One region of the Bradyrhizobium sp. BRP19 genome, then DNA from elsewhere that is predicted to be linked to it. Evidence: predicted binding sites of a transcription regulator. Region 1 holds the regulator's gene; the other holds the start of a gene.
The links. The regulator PhoB, encoded in region 1, activates phosphate uptake and scavenging genes when phosphate is short. The targets are predictions, from matches to a motif close to TGTCATNNANCTGTCAT.
Positions count from the first base shown of each region.

Region 1 (10,997 bases):
CCGGGCCCCATGCCGGCCGCCGCGTCCGCGGTCGCCAGCACCGCGCCGATCGGAAAGCCGCCGCCGAGCGCCTTGGCGAGCGACATCACATCCGGTGTGACGCCGGTGCGCTTGTAGGCAAAGAGCTCGCCGGTGCGGCCCATGCCGGTCTGCACCTCGTCGAAGGCGAGCAACAGGCCGCGCTCGTTACAGAGTTCGCGCAGCGCCCTCAGGAAGGCGTGAGGTGCAGAACGAACGCCACCCTCGCCCTGGATCGGCTCGATGAGAATGCCGGCGGTGTGCGGACCACTCGCCTTCTTCACGGCGTCGAGGTCGCCGTGCGGCACCTGATCGAAGCCGTCCATCGGCGGACCGAAGCCCTCGAGATATTTCGCAGAGCCGGTGGCGGCGAGCGTCGCCAGCGTGCGGCCATGGAAGGCACCCTCGAAGGTGATCATGCGGTAACGCTCCGGATGCCCCTTGGAGAAGTGATGGTGGCGCACCAGCTTGATCACGCCTTCCAGCGCCTCGGCGCCGGAATTGCAGAAGAACACGAAGTCCGCAAAGCTCTCATTGCAGAGGCGGCTTGCGAGCTTCTCGCCGTCAGGGCTCTGGAACAGATTCGACATGTGCCAGAGCTTGGTCGCCTGCTCCTGCAATGCCTTGACCAGCGCGGGATGGACATGGCCGAGCGCATTCACCGCAACACCCGAGGTGAAATCGAGATAGCGATCGCCGTTGGTCGCGATCAGCCAGCAGCCTTCGCCGCGCTCGAAACCGAGGTCGGCCCTGGCGAAAACGGGGAGCAAATGCGGCGCTGCGCTGTTAGTCATGACGTCACTTGAATGTTGCGGACGGTGTGAGGCATGCATTGCGCGACGCACCATCGACCGGCCCCGGAAAACGAAACGTGCCGCCTTTTAAGGGCGGCACGTGGCACTATCTTATGCCTGGCAAGACGGGTGTCAATGCCGCCCGGAAAGCCTCGCGAAACGCTGATTCCGTAGTCTTGCGGTGCCGATTTTGCGGGTTTTTCACCACGGAACATGTGGAAGCGAGTCGGCGGACTCTTGCGCGGGAGTCACGCCATATTGTAGCGTTTGGACTGTCAGATACGACATCTCGTGCAGCAGTTCTGATCCCAGAAGTCCTCATGTACCGGCGTAAACGTTCGGGCGTCTTGAGCGCGCCCGGCGAGCCTTAAGGGATTCTGACGGCACGGGTTTTTCAAGGCTAAAGCATTCGCTGCGAAGGCCCCAGGATGGCAGGCGCGCAGCGAGGGAAAGGGTGCAATGACGGTTTTGACCTGGTCCGATGATCGCGTCGAGCAGCTGAAGAAGCTCTGGGAGGCCGGACTTTCGGCCAGCCAGATCGCGGCGGAGCTCGGCAATGTGACCCGCAATGCCGTGATCGGCAAGGTGCACCGGCTCGGCCTGTCCGGCCGCGCCAAGAGCCCTTCATCGGCAGCGCCGCGGCCGCGCAAGGCACGGCCCGCGCAGCATATGATGCGGGTGACCCGCCCCGTCGCGCGCGGCAACACCGCGCTGGCGCAGGCCTTCGAGGTCGAGTTGGAAGCCGAGCCGGTTACCTACGACAACGTGGTGCCGATGAGCCAGCGGCTGTCGCTGCTGGAATTGAACGAGGCGACCTGCCACTGGCCGGTCGGCGATCCCTCGAGCCCGGATTTCTTCTTCTGCGGCGGCAAGGCGCTCTCCGGCCTGCCCTATTGTGCCCAGCATTCGCGCGTGGCCTATCAGCCTGCAGCGGATCGCCGTCGCGCAGCACCGAAACCGGGCACGCGGTGAGGTTGCGGAATTTCCTGATCGCCAAGCTTTGATCGCCAAGCTTGATCGCCAAGGCTGCAGCCGTCACACGATGACGGCTCCCAATCACTCCGGTGTCATCCCCGCGAAGGCGGGGATCCATAACGCAATCGTTGCGCGAGATGGTCACTCCGAGTCTTCGCCAAACCACGTCCTGTGGCTGATCGCGACGAGCGCGCGCGCTCGCGCTGAGATCCCGGGCTCGCGCTGCGCGCGCCCCGGGATCACGACCGAGATTGTTGCCGCGGCCGAGAACCAACAACTCGCCCGATCTTACGTCTGCTCAGCCTTCGCGAAGCGATCGTCCAGCGCGTAGCCGGCGCCGCGGACGGTGCGGATCGGGTCCTGCTCGCGGCCAAGGTTGAGCAGCTTGCGCAGGCGGCCGATATGGACGTCGACGGTGCGCTCGTCGATGTAGATGTCGCGGCCCCAGACGCTGTCGAGCAGCTGCTCGCGCGAGAACACGCGGCCGGGATGCTCCAGGAAGAACTCCAGCAGGCGATATTCGGTCGGACCGAGATCGATCGGCCGGCCCGAGCGCGCCACGCGGCGCTTGTCGCGGTCGAGCTCGATATCGCCATAGGCGAGCACGGTGGCGAGGCGCTCGGGGCTCGCGCGCCTGAGCAAGCCCTTCACGCGCGCGAGCAGCTCCGGCACCGAGAACGGCTTGACGATGTAATCATCCGCGCCGGTGGCAAGCCCGCGCACCCGCTCGCTCTCCTCCCCGCGCGCGGTGAGCATGATGATCGGCAGCTGTTTGGTCTCGGGCCGGGTCCGAAGCCGCCGGCACAGCTCGATGCCCGACAGGCCCGGCAGCATCCAGTCGAGCACGATCAGATCGGGAATGTGCTCCTTGAGGCGGGTGTCGGCGTCATCGCCGCGCATCACCGTCTCGACGTCATAGCCGTCGCCTTCGAGGTTGTAGCGAAGAAGCTCGGTGAGAGCTTCCTCGTCCTCAACCACCATAATGCGTGCGCCCATGTGGTCGTAGCTCCTTAAGTCGTCAGGTGTTCGGCACCGTCGTGGCGAAGGTCGTCATGTCGCCCTTCGGCCGCTTGTCGGTGATCGCCTGGCCCTCGATCATGTAGAACACGGTCTCGGCGATGTTGGTGGCGTGGTCGCCGATCCGCTCGATGTTCTTGGCACAGAACATCAGGTGGATGCAGAACGAGATGTTGCGCGGATCCTCCATCATGTAGGTGAGGAGCTCGCGGAACAGCGAGGTGCAGATGGCGTCGACTTCTTCGTCGCCCTTCCACACCGCCATCGCCGCCGGCAGGTCGTGCGCGGCATAGGCGTCCAGCACCGACTTGACCTGCTGCTGCACGAGGTCGGTCATGTGCTCCAGGCCGCGGAACAGCTTGAGCGGATGGAAATCCGTCTCCAGCGCCGCGACGCGCTTGCCCATGTTCTTGGCGAGATCGCCGATGCGCTCGAGATCGGTCGCAACGCGCATCGCGCCGACGATCTCGCGCAGGTCGACGGCCATCGGCTGGCGGCGGGCGATGGTGAGCACGGCGCGCTCCTCGATGCGCTTCTGCAGCGCGTCGAGCTCGACGTCGGTGGCGACGACGCGCTGGCCGAGCGCGACGTCGCGGCGGATCAGCGCGTCGACGGAATCGACGATCATGCGCTCGGCGATGCCGCCCATCTCGGCGACCAGGCGGGTGAGCTCCTGAAGGTCGCTGTCGAAAGCCTTTACGGTATGTTCAGAACCCATGTTCCGTCTCCTCAGCCGAACCGGCCGGTGATGTAATCCTGCGTGCGCCGATCGCTCGGCGACGTGAAGATCTTGCTGGTGTCGTCGAACTCGATCAACTCGCCGAGATACATGAAGGCGGTCTTGTCGGAAACGCGCGCCGCCTGCTGCATGTTGTGGGTGACGATCGCGATCGTGTAGTTCTCGGACAATTCCTGGATCAGCTCCTCGACCTTGGCGGTCGAGATCGGGTCGAGCGCCGAGCAGGGCTCGTCAAACAGGATCACCTCGGGCCGCACCGCGACGGTGCGGGCGATGCAGAGGCGCTGCTGCTGGCCGCCGGAGAGCGACAGGCCGGAGGCATTGAGCTTGTCCTTGACCTCGTTCCACAGCGCGCCACCGCGCAGCGCCTTCTCGACGCGGTCGTCCATCTCGGACTTGGAGATCTTCTCATAGAGACGAATGCCGAAGGCGATGTTCTCGTAGATCGTCATCGGGAACGGCGTCGGCTTCTGGAACACCATGCCGACCCGGGCGCGGAGCAGGTTGAGGTCGAGCTTGGGGTCGAGGATGTTGGTATGGTCGAGTAACAGCTGACCGTCGGCGCGCTGGCCCGGATAGAGGTCGTACATCCGGTTGAAGATGCGCAGCAGGGTGGACTTGCCGCAGCCGGACGGGCCGATGAACGCCGTGACGCGGTTGGTGCCGAGCGCCAGGTTGATGTTCTTCAGCGCGTGGTGGTCGCCGTAGTAGAAGTTGAGGTTGCGCGCCGTGACCTTGGCGGGCGCCTCGGGCAGGGGCTGCGAGCCGGGATGAACGGACGGTGCGCTGACGGAAACAGACATTTCACTCATTTTGCAGTCCTCTCGGCGCCAAGGATGCGCGCGCCAATGTTAAGGGCAAGCACGGTCAGGGTGATCAACAGCGCACCGCTCCAGGCGAGTTGCTTCCAATACTCGTAGGGGCTCTGCACGAAGTTGTTGATGGTGACAGGCAGGTTCGCCATCGTCTTGTTCAGGCCGAGGCTGAAGAACTGGTTCGACAGTGCCGTGAACAACAGCGGCGCGGTCTCGCCGGCGACGCGGGCGGTCGCCAGCAGCACGCCGGTGATGAGGCCGGAGCGCGCGGCACGATAGGCGATGCGCTTGATCACCAGCGAGCGCGGCAGGCCGAGCGCGCTGGCAGCTTCGCGCAACGGATTCGGCACCAGCAGTAGCATGTCTTCGGTGGTGCGCACGACGACCGGGATCACGATGACGGCAAGCGCCAGCGCGCCCGCAATCGCCGAGAAGCCGCGCATCGGCACCACCACCGCGCCATAGATGAAGAGGCCGATGATGATCGAGGGTGCCGACAGGAGAATGTCGTTGATGAAGCGGATCACCGAGGTCAGCTTGTCGTTGCGGCCGTACTCGGCGAGATAGGTGCCGGCGAACAGGCCGAGCGGCGCGCCGATGCCGACGCCGATCACGGTCATGATCAACGAGCCGACGATGGCGTTGCGCAGGCCGCCCTCGGTCGATCCGGGCGGCGGCGTGTCAGCTGTGAAGACCTGGAGGTTGAGCCCGGCCAAGCCGTTGTAGAGCAGCGTGACCAGGATCAGCGCGAGCCAGGTGACGCCGAAGGCGGCGGCTGCGATGCAGAGGCCGCGAATGACGATGTCCCAGCGGCGGCGGCGCGAATAGATCGGGTTCATGGCTTCACTTCCCGGCCTTGGTTTCGAGGCGCAGCAGCATCAAACGGGCGGCAGCGAGCACGAAGAACGTCAGCACGAACAGCAGGAGGCCGAGCAGGATCAGGCCGGACTGGTGCAGGCCGTCGCTCTCGGCAAATTCGGAGGCGATCGCCGCCGAAATCGTCGTGCCCGGCGCGAAGATCGACGAGGAGATCCGGAACGAGTTGCCGATGATGAAGGTCACCGCCATGGTCTCGCCGAGCGCCCGGCCCAGCGCCAGCATGACGCCGCCGATGATGCCGACGCGGGTGTAGGGGATCACCACGCTGCGGACGACCTCCCAGGTGGTGCAGCCGACGCCGTAGGCGGCTTCCTTCAGCACCGGCGGCACCGTCTTGAACACGTCGACCGAAATCGAGGTGATGAAGGGCAGCACCATGATGGCGAGGATCAGCGCGGCGTTGAACAGGCTGAGATAGGACGGGGGCCCTGCGAAGATCGCGCCCAGCACGGGGACGCCGTCGAACACCCTGATCATGAAAGGCTGGAAGGTGTTGGCCAGGAACGGGCCGAGCACGAAGAAGCCCCACATGCCGTAGATGATCGAGGGGATGCCGGCGAGCAGCTCGACCGCCATGCCGATCGGGCGGCGCAGCCATTGCGGGCAGAGCTCGGTGAGGAAGATCGCAATGCCGAGACCGACGGGAATGGCGATCAGCATCGCGATGAAGGAGGTGACGAGCGTGCCGTAGATCGGCCCGAGCGCGCCGAGCACCGGCGGATCGGCCGAGGGCGCCCAGCGCTGCGTCCACAGGAAGGAGATGCCGAACTCCTGGATCGCCGGTAAGGCGCCGACGATCAGCGAGATGATGATGCCGCCGAGGATCAGCAGCACCGAGATCGCGGACAACCGCGTGATCCAGTAGAAGGTGACGTCGCCGAGCTTGAACGCGCTCAAGGCCTTGGCGCGATCATATGGACCGGCAGCATCAATCACATTGCTCTCAACAGCCATCTCAGCCACGCCGATCCCCTATACCCGTTTTATGTACGCTTGTTGTTGGTGGCGCGCTCCGGATGCGGCAGGAGGCCGATCCGGAGCGGAGATCTTGCAGCGTCCCGGAACCGTGTCCGGGACACATATAGCGCCTTAGCTCTTGATCTCGGCAGCCCAGGTCTTCTCGATCTGCTGGACGACGCTGTCCGGCATCGGAATGTAGTCGAGCTCCTCGGCCATCTTGCCGCCGTTCTTGAAGGCCCAGCGGAAGAACTTGATCGCTTCCTGCGCGGCCGCCTTGTCGGTGGCGGACTTGTGCATCAGGATGAAGGTCGCCGCCGTGATCGGCCAGGACTTCTCGCCGGGCTGCTCGGTCAGGATGACGTAATAGCCGGGAGCCTTGGACCAATCGGCGTTGGAGGCGGCCGCCTGGAAGGCCTCGACGGTCGGCTGCACCGGCTTGCCGGCCTTGTTGACGAGACCGGTGTGGGTGAGCTTGTTCTGCTTGGCATAGGCGTATTCGACATAGCCGATCGAGTTCTTGGTCTGGCTGATGTTGCCCGACACACCCTCGTTGCCCTTGGCGCCGACGCCGACCGGCCACTCGACCGCGGTGCCCTCGCCGACCTTGCTCTTCCAGTCCGCGCTGGCCTTGGAGAGATAGTTGGTGAAGTTGAAGGTGGTGCCCGAGCCGTCCGAACGACGGACCACGGTGATGGCTTCTGACGGCAGCTTCGCGTTGGGATTGAGCTTCTTGATCGCGGCATCGTCCCACTTGGTGATCTTGCCGAGATAGATGTTGGCCAGGGTCTCGCCGTCGAACACCAGCTCGCCCGGCTTCACGCCCTCGATGTTGACGACGGGGACGATGGCACCCATCACCATCGGCCACTGGACGAGGCCGTCCTTCTCGAGCTGCTCGGCCTTGAGCGGCGCGTCGGTGGCGCCGAAGGTCACGGTCTTGGCCTGGATCTGCTTGATGCCGCCACCCGAGCCGATCGACTGGTAGTTCAGACCGTTGCCGGTCTCCTTTTTGTAGGCGTCAGCCCACTTCGAATAGATCGGGAACGGGAACGTCGCGCCGGCACCGGTGATGTCGGCCGCAAAGGCTACCGTCGTCGATGCGGCGACCAAGCCGGCAGCGACCATGGTTTTGAGGAAATTCATGCTGGTCTCCATACAGGGGAGCGAAGCGCCATCCGCGCCCGATCGCGCTCCCCGCGCCGCCGCTTTAGGGGCGGTCGGCTGTGCTTTTACGAAGGTTTCGTGACAGTTGGATGACGACACCAAGCAATTGAAATTGCTTGCGTTTCCAATCAAACCGGAGTCTTGATCTGGGGAAAACAGGCGGTGAAGGTGGCGCCCTGCCTGGGCACGCTTTCGATCAAAAGGCGGCCGCGATGACGGTTAAGGATATGTTTCACCAACGATAACCCGAGCCCGGTGCCGCCTTGCGAGCGGCTGTCGCCGACGTCGACCCGATAGAAGCGCTCGGTCAGCCGCGGCAGGTGCTCCGGCGCGATGCCCGGGCCGAAATCGCGGACCATGACCCGGATTTCCTGAGTTCCGTCAGCGGCGGCGCTCGAGGTCAGCGACACGATGACGCGCCCGCCGGAGGCGCCGTATTTGAGCGCGTTCTCGATCAGGTTCTCGAACAGGCGGAGCAGCTCCTCGCGGTCCCCCGCGATCATCACCGGCGGCTCCGGCAGGTGGATGTCCACCTCGACCTGACGCTCGCGCGCCAGCGGCTCGAGCCCGTCGGCGACCTGACGGATGATCGGGACGAGATCGACCAGGGTGTCGGGCCGGACATGGGCCGACAGCTCGACCCGCGACAGCGACAAGAGATCGTCGATCAGGCGCGCCATGCGCGTGGCCTGGTTGTGCATGATGCCGAGAAAGCGCTCGCGCGCCTTGGGATCGTCCTTGGCCTGGCCCTGGAGCGTATCGATGAAGCCCGACAGCGCCGCCAGCGGCGTGCGCAGCTCGTGGCTGGCATTGGCGACGAAGTCGGCGCGCATCTCCTCGACCCGGCGCAGCGGCGTCTGGTCGTGGAAGGTCATCAGCATGCATTTGTCGGCGCCGCCGAAGCTGGTCGGCACCGGTACCGGCGTGATGATCAGCTCCATCCAGCGATCAACCGGAACATGATCGAGATAGGTCGCGCGCCGCGGCTCGGTGGTCGCGATGGCCTCGCGCAGCGCGGTGATGATCTCCGGCGAGCGCAGCGCGAACTGGGCGAGCTCGTTCTTGCGCAGCGCCGGCGCGAGCTGGGCGGCGGCGGCGTTGAGGTGGATGACGCGGCCGGCCCGGTCGAGCAGCACCGCCGGATCCGGCATGCCGGCGACCACCGCGGCCACCGCCGCGCTCTCGACCGGGTTGATGCGTCTGACGTCGTCGCGGGAGGTGGCGGGATCGTGCAGCCGCCACGGGATCAAGGCAGCCGCCGCGATGCAGAGGAACACGATTGCAGCGTGCAGCGCCGACAATTCGCCGAGCGAGACCACGACGGACAGCGCCAGCGCCGCGGCGATCAGGATGATGGTCGAGTGCCGCAGCCGATCGGACCAGGGCTGGGCGGAGGGAGAAGAGGGGGCGTCGATCGCCATCGGGGCGGACTTCTCCTGGGGACTGTCCTTAAGGACCTGACACCGGTCAGGCGCCGCTGTCGCTGCGCTCTCTCACATAGGCGGCTTCAGGCGCCGGGCCGGGGTCCAGCTTGAGCGCCGCCTGTTGCAAGCGCTTCGATCGGGCGCCGATTATAACCTCTCGAAACGTCAGCAAGATTACAGATAAGACGAACGGAGACAGATAATAGAGGACGCGGAACAGGAGCATGCCGCCCAGCAGCTCCTCGCGGTCCATCTGCCAGAGCCCGACCAGCATGGCGGCATCGAACACCCCCAAGCCTCCGGGTGAATGGCTGGCGAAGCCGAGCAGGGTCGCCGAGACGAAGATCACCGCGACCATCACGAAGCCGAGATTGGGCTCGTCGGGGACCAGCACATACATCGCCAGCGCGCAGAAACCGAGATCGACGATGCCGATCGCGATCTGGAGCAGCGTCAGCGGGCCGCCCGGCAGCACCACCGTCCAAGGGCCGCGGCCGACCACCCGCGGCTGGCTCCAGACCCAGATCACGTAACCGATCAGCGCCACGATGATCATCAGCGCCAGTGTCCGGTTCAGCCAGACCGGCAGCTGGTCGATCGAGGCTGCCGCCTCCGGATGGTAGGCGATGCCGAGGCCGAGCACCGCGGCATTGCCCAGCCAGAAGGTCAGGCCGGCGAGAAAGCAGATTTTTGCGACGTCGATCGCGTTGAGCCCATAGGCCGAATAGATGCGGTAGCGCACCGCCCCGCCGGTGAAGACGGAGGCGCCGACATTGTGGCCGATCGAATAGCTGGTGAAGGCCGCGAGCGCGTTGATGCGATAGGGCACATGGGCATGGCCGATCGCGCGCGTGGCGAAGAGGTCGTAGAAGGTCAGCGTGAAATAGCCCGCAGTGACGAATAGCGCCGCCATCGCAATCTGGCTCGGCTCAGTGCTCTTGATCGCTTCGAGGACCTCGTTGAAATCAATGCCGCGCAGCATGTGGTAGAGCACGTAGCAAGCGATGCCGATGACCGCGATGCTGATCACGACTCCAAGCTTATGCAGGACTTGCTTCTGGCGCAGAAACGTCGTCGCCCTGCGTATGGCTTCCAGCATCTAGACCTCGAACAACGCTTCAGCGGCCAGGGTGGCCGGCGGACAGGCGGACGCGCAGGCATTCAACGAACCCTCGCCGCCGGCGCCGGAATCGCGCATGCCCCCTGCCCCTCCACTAGCGCGTTTTCGGCCGAAGTGGAATTCGCCAATTCGAACAAAAACACGTGCCTTCAGTATTTTAGGCAGGGTTGCAGCTCCCAGTGCAGGGTTTGGCGCTTTCGTCGGCAAGGCTTGGCGCGAATCTCCAGGCGATCCTGCGCAGGGGCCATGAAGTTTTGATGATTTCGGCCGCACAATGTTCCGTCACGCCTTAAGCCAACGTCAATCTATGGAGCCGGCCTGCCTGTTGAAAGAGGGGTGACTGGAGCGGCCAGGTCCCGGTTTTCCAATGCGCCGAAAGGCCGCGGCGGAGCACACCCCGTCCCGCGCGTGAGGGTGCATAGCAACATCACACAGCGGCTGGCGGCGCGGTACGCGAGACCACCCGATCGCGCAGCCACGCTCCGATCGTGCCGCCGACGAGATAGCAGGCGAACATGATCAGGCCGAGGTCGAGCCAGTAGCCGAAGCGACCGGGGACCACATGGGTGAGAGAGGCCGCGACCAGGGCGGCGGCAAGCACTGCGAGCCACCGCGCAATCACCTTCGAGGTGCCGTTGCCGCGCTGGACCACCGAGATCCAGCCCATGCAGAAGCCCAGCAGCAGCGAGCCGATCAGCCAGCCCAGATGGAACGAGACGAGATAAGGCATCGTCACCTCACCAGAAATTCGATGCGGCGGTTCTGCGCCTTGCCCTCATCGGTGTCGTTGCCGGCGACGGGCTGCGTGCTGCCATGGCCGACCGCGGTGAAGCGGCTGGCAGGAAGGCCCGCCTTGACCAGATAGTCGATCACCGCCTGCGCGCGCTTTTCCGAAAGGGCCTGGTTGAAGGCATCCTCGCCATCGGCGTCGGTATGTCCGACGACCTCGATATTGGTGGTGGGGCAGCGCAGCGCAGTCTCGATGAGGCGATCGAGAATGCCGGCCGAGTCAGGATCGATGTCCGCGCGCCTGTTCGCGAAGCGGATCTTGCCCTTGGTCAGAAGCTCCGAGAACAATTGCTGGCACACGGT
Region 1 covers NZ_JADYVZ010000005.1:188,323-199,319, forward strand. Annotated here, with positions in the region: gene I6F36_RS18400 (aspartate aminotransferase family protein) at 1-812, opposite strand, end outside; gene I6F36_RS18405 (GcrA family cell cycle regulator) at 1,272-1,784, shown strand; gene phoB (phosphate regulon transcriptional regulator PhoB) at 2,076-2,783, opposite strand; gene phoU (phosphate signaling complex protein PhoU) at 2,806-3,522, opposite strand; gene pstB (phosphate ABC transporter ATP-binding protein PstB) at 3,534-4,355, opposite strand; gene pstA (phosphate ABC transporter permease PstA) at 4,352-5,197, opposite strand; gene pstC (phosphate ABC transporter permease subunit PstC) at 5,202-6,191, opposite strand; gene pstS (phosphate ABC transporter substrate-binding protein PstS) at 6,327-7,340, opposite strand; gene I6F36_RS18440 (ATP-binding protein) at 7,490-8,782, opposite strand; gene I6F36_RS18445 (lysylphosphatidylglycerol synthase domain-containing protein) at 8,829-9,884, opposite strand; gene I6F36_RS18450 (hypothetical protein) at 10,333-10,635, opposite strand; gene I6F36_RS18455 (OmpA family protein) at 10,638-10,997, opposite strand, start outside.

Region 2 (5,956 bases), on a different contig from region 1:
AGACGTCGAGATTGGCGTTGAGCTTGGCGAGCTCTTCGATCTCGATCTCGAGCGCCGCGCCGGTCTTGGCGCCGCCGCCTTCGAGCAGGCGCACGCCGCCATTGACGACGTCATAGGTGCCGAGGAAGTCGCGGCCGCGGCCGACCGGCCAGGTCATCGGCGTGGTGTCGAGCGCCAGCGTCTTCTCGATCTCGTCGAGCAGCTCGAACACGTCGCGGCTCTCGCGGTCCATCTTGTTGATGAAGGTGATGATCGGGATGTCGCGCAGACGGCACACCTCGAACAGCTTTCGGGTGCGCGCCTCGATACCCTTGGCCGCGTCGATCACCATCACGGCGGAATCGACCGCCGTCAGCGTGCGATAGGTGTCCTCCGAAAAGTCCTCGTGGCCCGGCGTGTCCAGCAGGTTGAAGACGAGGCCTTCGAACTCGAAGGTCATCACCGAGGTCACCACCGAGATGCCGCGTTCGCGCTCGATCTTCATCCAGTCCGAACGCGTGTTGCGCCGCTCGCCTTTGGCCTTGACCTGGCCGGCGAGGTTGATAGCGCCGCCGAACAGCAGCAGCTTTTCGGTCAGCGTGGTCTTGCCGGCGTCGGGATGGGAGATGATCGCAAAGGTCCGCCGCCTCGCCACCTCGGCGGCAAGCGGGGAACGGGCCGGCGATTCGGCTGTGGTGGCGGCGATGTCGGACATGGCGGGAGCGTGTGGCAGGGAAAACGGGCCTGATCAAGCCTCATTTGGTGATTGCGGAGACTTCCGGCCAGCCCCATATCCCCCTTTTGGGAGGACGACCTCCCTGCCCATCAGCACACCAGCCGCGGGGACGACCCTGCCTTGAATGGAGGGTCGTCATGGCCTGGAGCATCCTGTTCGTCGCCGGTCTCCTCGAGATCACCTGGGCCATCGGCCTGAAATACACCGAGGGCTTTAGCAAGCTTGTCCCGTCCGCGGTCACGCTCGCGGCCATGGCCGGCAGCGTCATCCTGCTCGGATTTGCGCTCAAATCCCTGCCCGTCGGAACCGCCTATGCGGTCTGGACCGGCATCGGCGCGGTCGGCACCGCGACGCTCGGCATGGTTCTGTTCGGCGAGCCGGCGACGGCCTTCCGCCTCGCCAGCATCGGCCTGATCGTCGCCGGCATCGTCGGACTGAAGCTCGTCACTTGACGAGCTGGACCACCCACCAGGTCAGCGCGGCCACGATGCCTGAGGCCGGGATCGTGATCACCCAGGCATAGACGATCGAGCTTGCGACGTTCCAGCGCACGGCCGAGACGCGGCGGGCGGCACCGACGCCGACGATGGCGCCGGTGATGGTGTGGGTGGTCGAGACAGGAACCCCGAGGTAGGTCGCCATGAACAGAGTCACCGCGCCCCCGGTCTCGGCGCAAAAGCCCTGCATCGGGGTCAATTTCGTGATGCGCAGGCCCATGGTGCGGACGATGCGCCAGCCGCCCATCAGCGTGCCCAGCGCCATCGCCGCCTGGCACGACAGCACCACCCAGAACGGCACCGAGAACTCGCTGCCGAGATGGCCCTGCGAATAGAGCAACACCGCGATGATGCCCATGGTCTTCTGCGCGTCGTTGCCGCCATGGCCGAGCGAATAGAGCGAAGCGGAGACGAATTGCAGGATGCGGAAGGCGCGGTCGACCGCGAACGGCGTCGAGCGCACCGAGGCCCAGGACACGATCGCAACCAGCGCCATTGCGAGCAGGAAGCCAACCAGCGGCGACAGCACGATCGCCAGCACGGTCTTGGACAGGCCGCTCCACACCGCGGCCGAAATACCGGCCTTGGCCAAGCCGCCGCCGACGAGCCCGCCGATCAGCGCGTGCGACGACGACGATGGAATGCCGAGCGCCCAGGTCACGAGGTTCCAGACGATGGCGCCGACGAGGGCTGCGAAGATCACCTGGGCGTCGACGACCGCAGGATCGATGATGCCGGTGCCGATGGTCTGGGCGACGTGCAGCCCGAACACCAGGAAGGCGATGAAATTGAAGAACGCGGCCCAGAACACCGCGAATTGCGGTCGCAGCACGCGGGTCGAAACGATGGTCGCGATCGAATTGGCGGCGTCGTGCAGGCCGTTCAGGAAATCGAACAGCAGCGCGACGGCGATCAGGCCGACCAGGACGGGAAAAGCCAACGCAGCATCCACGGCGGCCCTGCCCTACACTTGCTCGATGACGATGCTGTTGATCTCGTTGGCGACGTCGTCGAAGCGGTCGGCCACCTTCTCGAGATGGTCGTAGATCTCGACCCCTACGATGAAATCCATCGCATTGCCGTCGCGATGCTTGAGGAACAGCTCCTTCAGGCCGATGTCGTGGAGATCGTCGACACGGCCCTCGAGCTTGCCGAGCTCCTCGGTGATCGCGGTCAGCATGGCGACGTTCTTGCCGATCTCCTGCATCAGCGGCAGCGCACGGCCGACCAGATTGGCGCATTCGATCAAGAGTCCGCCGATCTCGCGCATCGGCGGCTCGAAACTGCGCACCTCGAACAGCATCACGGCCTTGGCCGTCTGCTGCATCTGGTCGATGGCATCGTCCAGCGACGTGATCAGGTTCTTGATGTCGCCGCGGTCGAACGGGGTGATGAAGGTGCGGCGCACCGCCGTCAGCACCTCGCGGGTGATATTGTCGGCGTCGTTCTCGAACTGGTTGACGCGCTGGCAATAGACCGGCGTCTCCTCGCCCCCGTTGAGCATGCCCTGGAGCGCGACCGCGCCCTGGATCACGGTCTGGGCATGGCGGTCGAACAGGTCGAAGAACCGCTCTTCCCTGGGCAGGAACGCACGAAACCATCGCATCATGGGGGTAGGCTACCGGTTGGAAATGGTCAGGCCCGTGAGGGCTGTCATAAAACTGTCATAGACCATTTTCGATCCGCGCGCGTGTCGCCTCACGCCCGCGGAGCCGGGTCATCCACCGCTTTCATGCATCAATGAAACTGATGCAATATCAGTTACTTAGAGCGAACGTCGGAAGTAATGCGCGATTTCGCCGACGACGCCGCGGCGGAAGGTGAGCACGCAGACCACGAAGATCGCGCCTTGGATCACCGTCACCCACTGGCCGAAGCCGGCCAGATATTGCTGCATGGCGATGATCACGAAGGCGCCGACCACGGGACCGAAAACGGTGCCGAGCCCGCCGACCAGCGTCATCAGCACGACCTCGCCCGACATCGTCCAGTGCACGTCGGTGAGCGAAGCGTTCTGCGCCACGAACACCTTCAGCGCACCGGCAAGGCCGGCGAGCGTCCCCGACAGCACGAAGGCCAGGAACTTGTATTGGTCGGTGCGGTAGCCGAGCGAGATCGCGCGCTGCTCGTTCTCGCGGATCGACTTCAGCACCTCGCCGAACGGCGAGTTGATGATGCGGAAGATCAGGAGGAAGCCGGCGAGGAAGCCGACCAGCACGACATAGTACAGCACCGTCGGCTTGGACAGATCGAGCACGCCGAACATGCGTCCCTGTGGGATGCCCTGGATGCCGTCCTCACCATGGGTGAACGGGGCCTGGAGATAGATGAAGTACAGGAGCTGCGACAGCGCCAGCGTGATCATCGAGAAATAGATGCCCTGGCGTCGGATCGAGATGTAGCCGGTGACGATCGAGAGCACGAACGCCGCGGCGACGCCGACGAGAATGCCGAGCTCGGGCGGCAGCGCCCAGACCTTCAGCGCATGCGCGCTGCAATAGCCGGCCGTGCCTAAGAACATCGCGTGGCCGAACGACAGCAAGCCGCCATAGCCGACCAGCAGATTGAAGGCGCAGGCGAGCAGCGCAAAGCACAGCGCCTGCATCACGAAGAACGGATAGACGCCCGTGAACGGCACCGCTGCGAGCAGCAGCGCCATCACTGCGAATACAATCATCTCGTCGCGCATTGCGCGCGGGGTCACAGGAAGCGTGTCGTCCGTCAGGGTTGTCATCTCAGGCCGCCCTTCCCGTCAATCCCGTCGGCTTCACCAGCAGCACCAGCACCATCAGCACGAACACGACGGTGTTGGAGGCCTCGGGGTAGAAATACTTGGTCAGGCCTTCGATCACGCCGAGCGCAAAGCCGGTGATGATGGAGCCCATGATCGAGCCCATGCCGCCGATCACCACCACCGCGAACACGACGATGATGAGGTCGGCACCCATCAGCGGCCGCACCTGGTTGATCGGCGCCGAGAGCACGCCGGCAAGCGCGGCAAGGCCGACGCCGAGACCGTAAGTGAGCGTGATCATGCGCGGCACGTTGATGCCGAAGGCACGCACCAAGGTCGGATTTTCGGTCGCGGCGCGCAGGTAGGCGCCGAGCTGCGTCTTCTCGATCAGGAACCAGGTCGCAAGGCACACCGCCAGTGAGAACACGACGACCCAGCCGCGGTAGATCGGCAGGAACATGAAGCCGAGATTCATGCCGCCCCTGAGCTGGTCGGGGATGGCGTAAGGCAGGCCCGAGGAGCCGAAATAGTTCTGGAACACGCCCTGCACGATCAGCGCGATGCCGAAGGTCAGGAGCAGACCGTAGAGATGATCGAGCCCGGTCAGCCATTGCAGCATGGTCCGTTCCAGGATCATGCCGAAGATGCCGACGATGATCGGCGCCAGCAGCAGCGCCCACCAATAGTTGATGCCGCCGAGGTTCAACAGGAAATAGGCGACGAAGGCGCCCATCATGTAGAGCGCGCCATGGGCGAAATTGATGATGTTGAGCATGCCGAAGATGACGGCAAGCCCGAGACTGAGCAGCGCGTAGAACGAGCCGTTGATCAGTCCCACCAGTAGCTGAGCGTAGAGAGCCTGCATCGATCCCGCACCCGGTCCCTTCTATTCCTCAACAACAGGCCGGCACCGCTGCGGCGCCGGCCCGCATCGTTCACCGTTACTTCTTCACCAGCGGACAGGCGCTTTCCGACAGCGGCCGGAAGGCCAGGTCGCCGGGGGTCGTGCCGATCAGCTTGTAGTAATCCCAGGGCGCCTTGGATTCCTCGGGCTTCTTGACCTCGAACAGATAGGCCGGATGCAGCTTGCGACCGTCCGCACGGATCGTTCCCTTGCCGAACAACGCATCGTCGGTCGGCATCTCCTTCATCTTGGCGACCACCTTGGCCCCGTCATGCGGATTGCCGCCCATCGCCTCCAGCGCCTTGAAGTAATGCAGCAGGCCCGAATAGACCCCGGCCTGCACCATCGAGGGCATCGCCTTGTTCTTCATCCGCTCGGAGAAGCGTTTGGAGAAGGCGCGCGTGCCGTCGTTCATGTCCCAATAGAAGGTCTCGGTGAAGTTCAAGCCCTGCGCCACCTTCAGACCGAGCGAGTGCACGTCGGTGATGAAGAGCAGCAGACCCGCAAGCTTCTGGCCGCCCGAGACGATGCCGAACTCGGACGCCTGCTTGATGGTGTTGGTGGTGTCGCCGCCGGCATTCGCCATGCCGATGATCTTGGCTTTGGAGGCCTGCGCCTGAAGCAGGAAGGACGAGAAGTCAGCGGTATTCAGGGGATGCTTGACGTTGCCGATCACCTTGCCGCCCGACTTCACCACCACCGCGGCGGTGTCGCGCTCGAGGGCATGGCCAAAGGCGTAGTCCGCGGTGAGAAAATACCAGGTGTCGCCGCCCGCCTTCACCAGCGCCTGCCCGGTACTGTTGGCCAGCATATAGGTATCATAGACCCAGTGGACCGTATTCGGAGAGCATTGCGCGTTGGTGAGATCCGACGTCGCCGCACCTGTGTTGATCAGGATGGAATTCTTCTCTTTGACGATATTGTTCACCGCCAGCGCAACGCCGGAGTTCAGGACATCCATGAAGATGTCGACCTTCTCGACGTCGATCCATTGCCGAGCAATCGTGGAGCCGATGTCGGGCTTGTTCTGATGGTCGGCGGAGATCAGGTCGAGCTTCCAGCCCTTGGCAGCGAGCCCGGAATCCTCGATCGCCATCTGTGCGGCG
Region 2 covers NZ_JADYVZ010000002.1:598,693-604,648, forward strand. Annotated here, with positions in the region: gene I6F36_RS08655 (peptide chain release factor 3) at 1-694, opposite strand, end outside; gene sugE (quaternary ammonium compound efflux SMR transporter SugE) at 853-1,167, shown strand; gene I6F36_RS08665 (inorganic phosphate transporter) at 1,160-2,164, opposite strand; gene I6F36_RS08670 (DUF47 domain-containing protein) at 2,177-2,821, opposite strand; gene I6F36_RS08675 (branched-chain amino acid ABC transporter permease) at 2,978-3,946, opposite strand; gene I6F36_RS08680 (branched-chain amino acid ABC transporter permease) at 3,948-4,811, opposite strand; gene I6F36_RS08685 (ABC transporter substrate-binding protein) at 4,888-5,956, opposite strand, start outside.
Region 2: I6F36_RS08670 (DUF47 domain-containing protein) is a predicted target of PhoB. The motif match lies at 2,864-2,880, and genes of this name have one in related genera.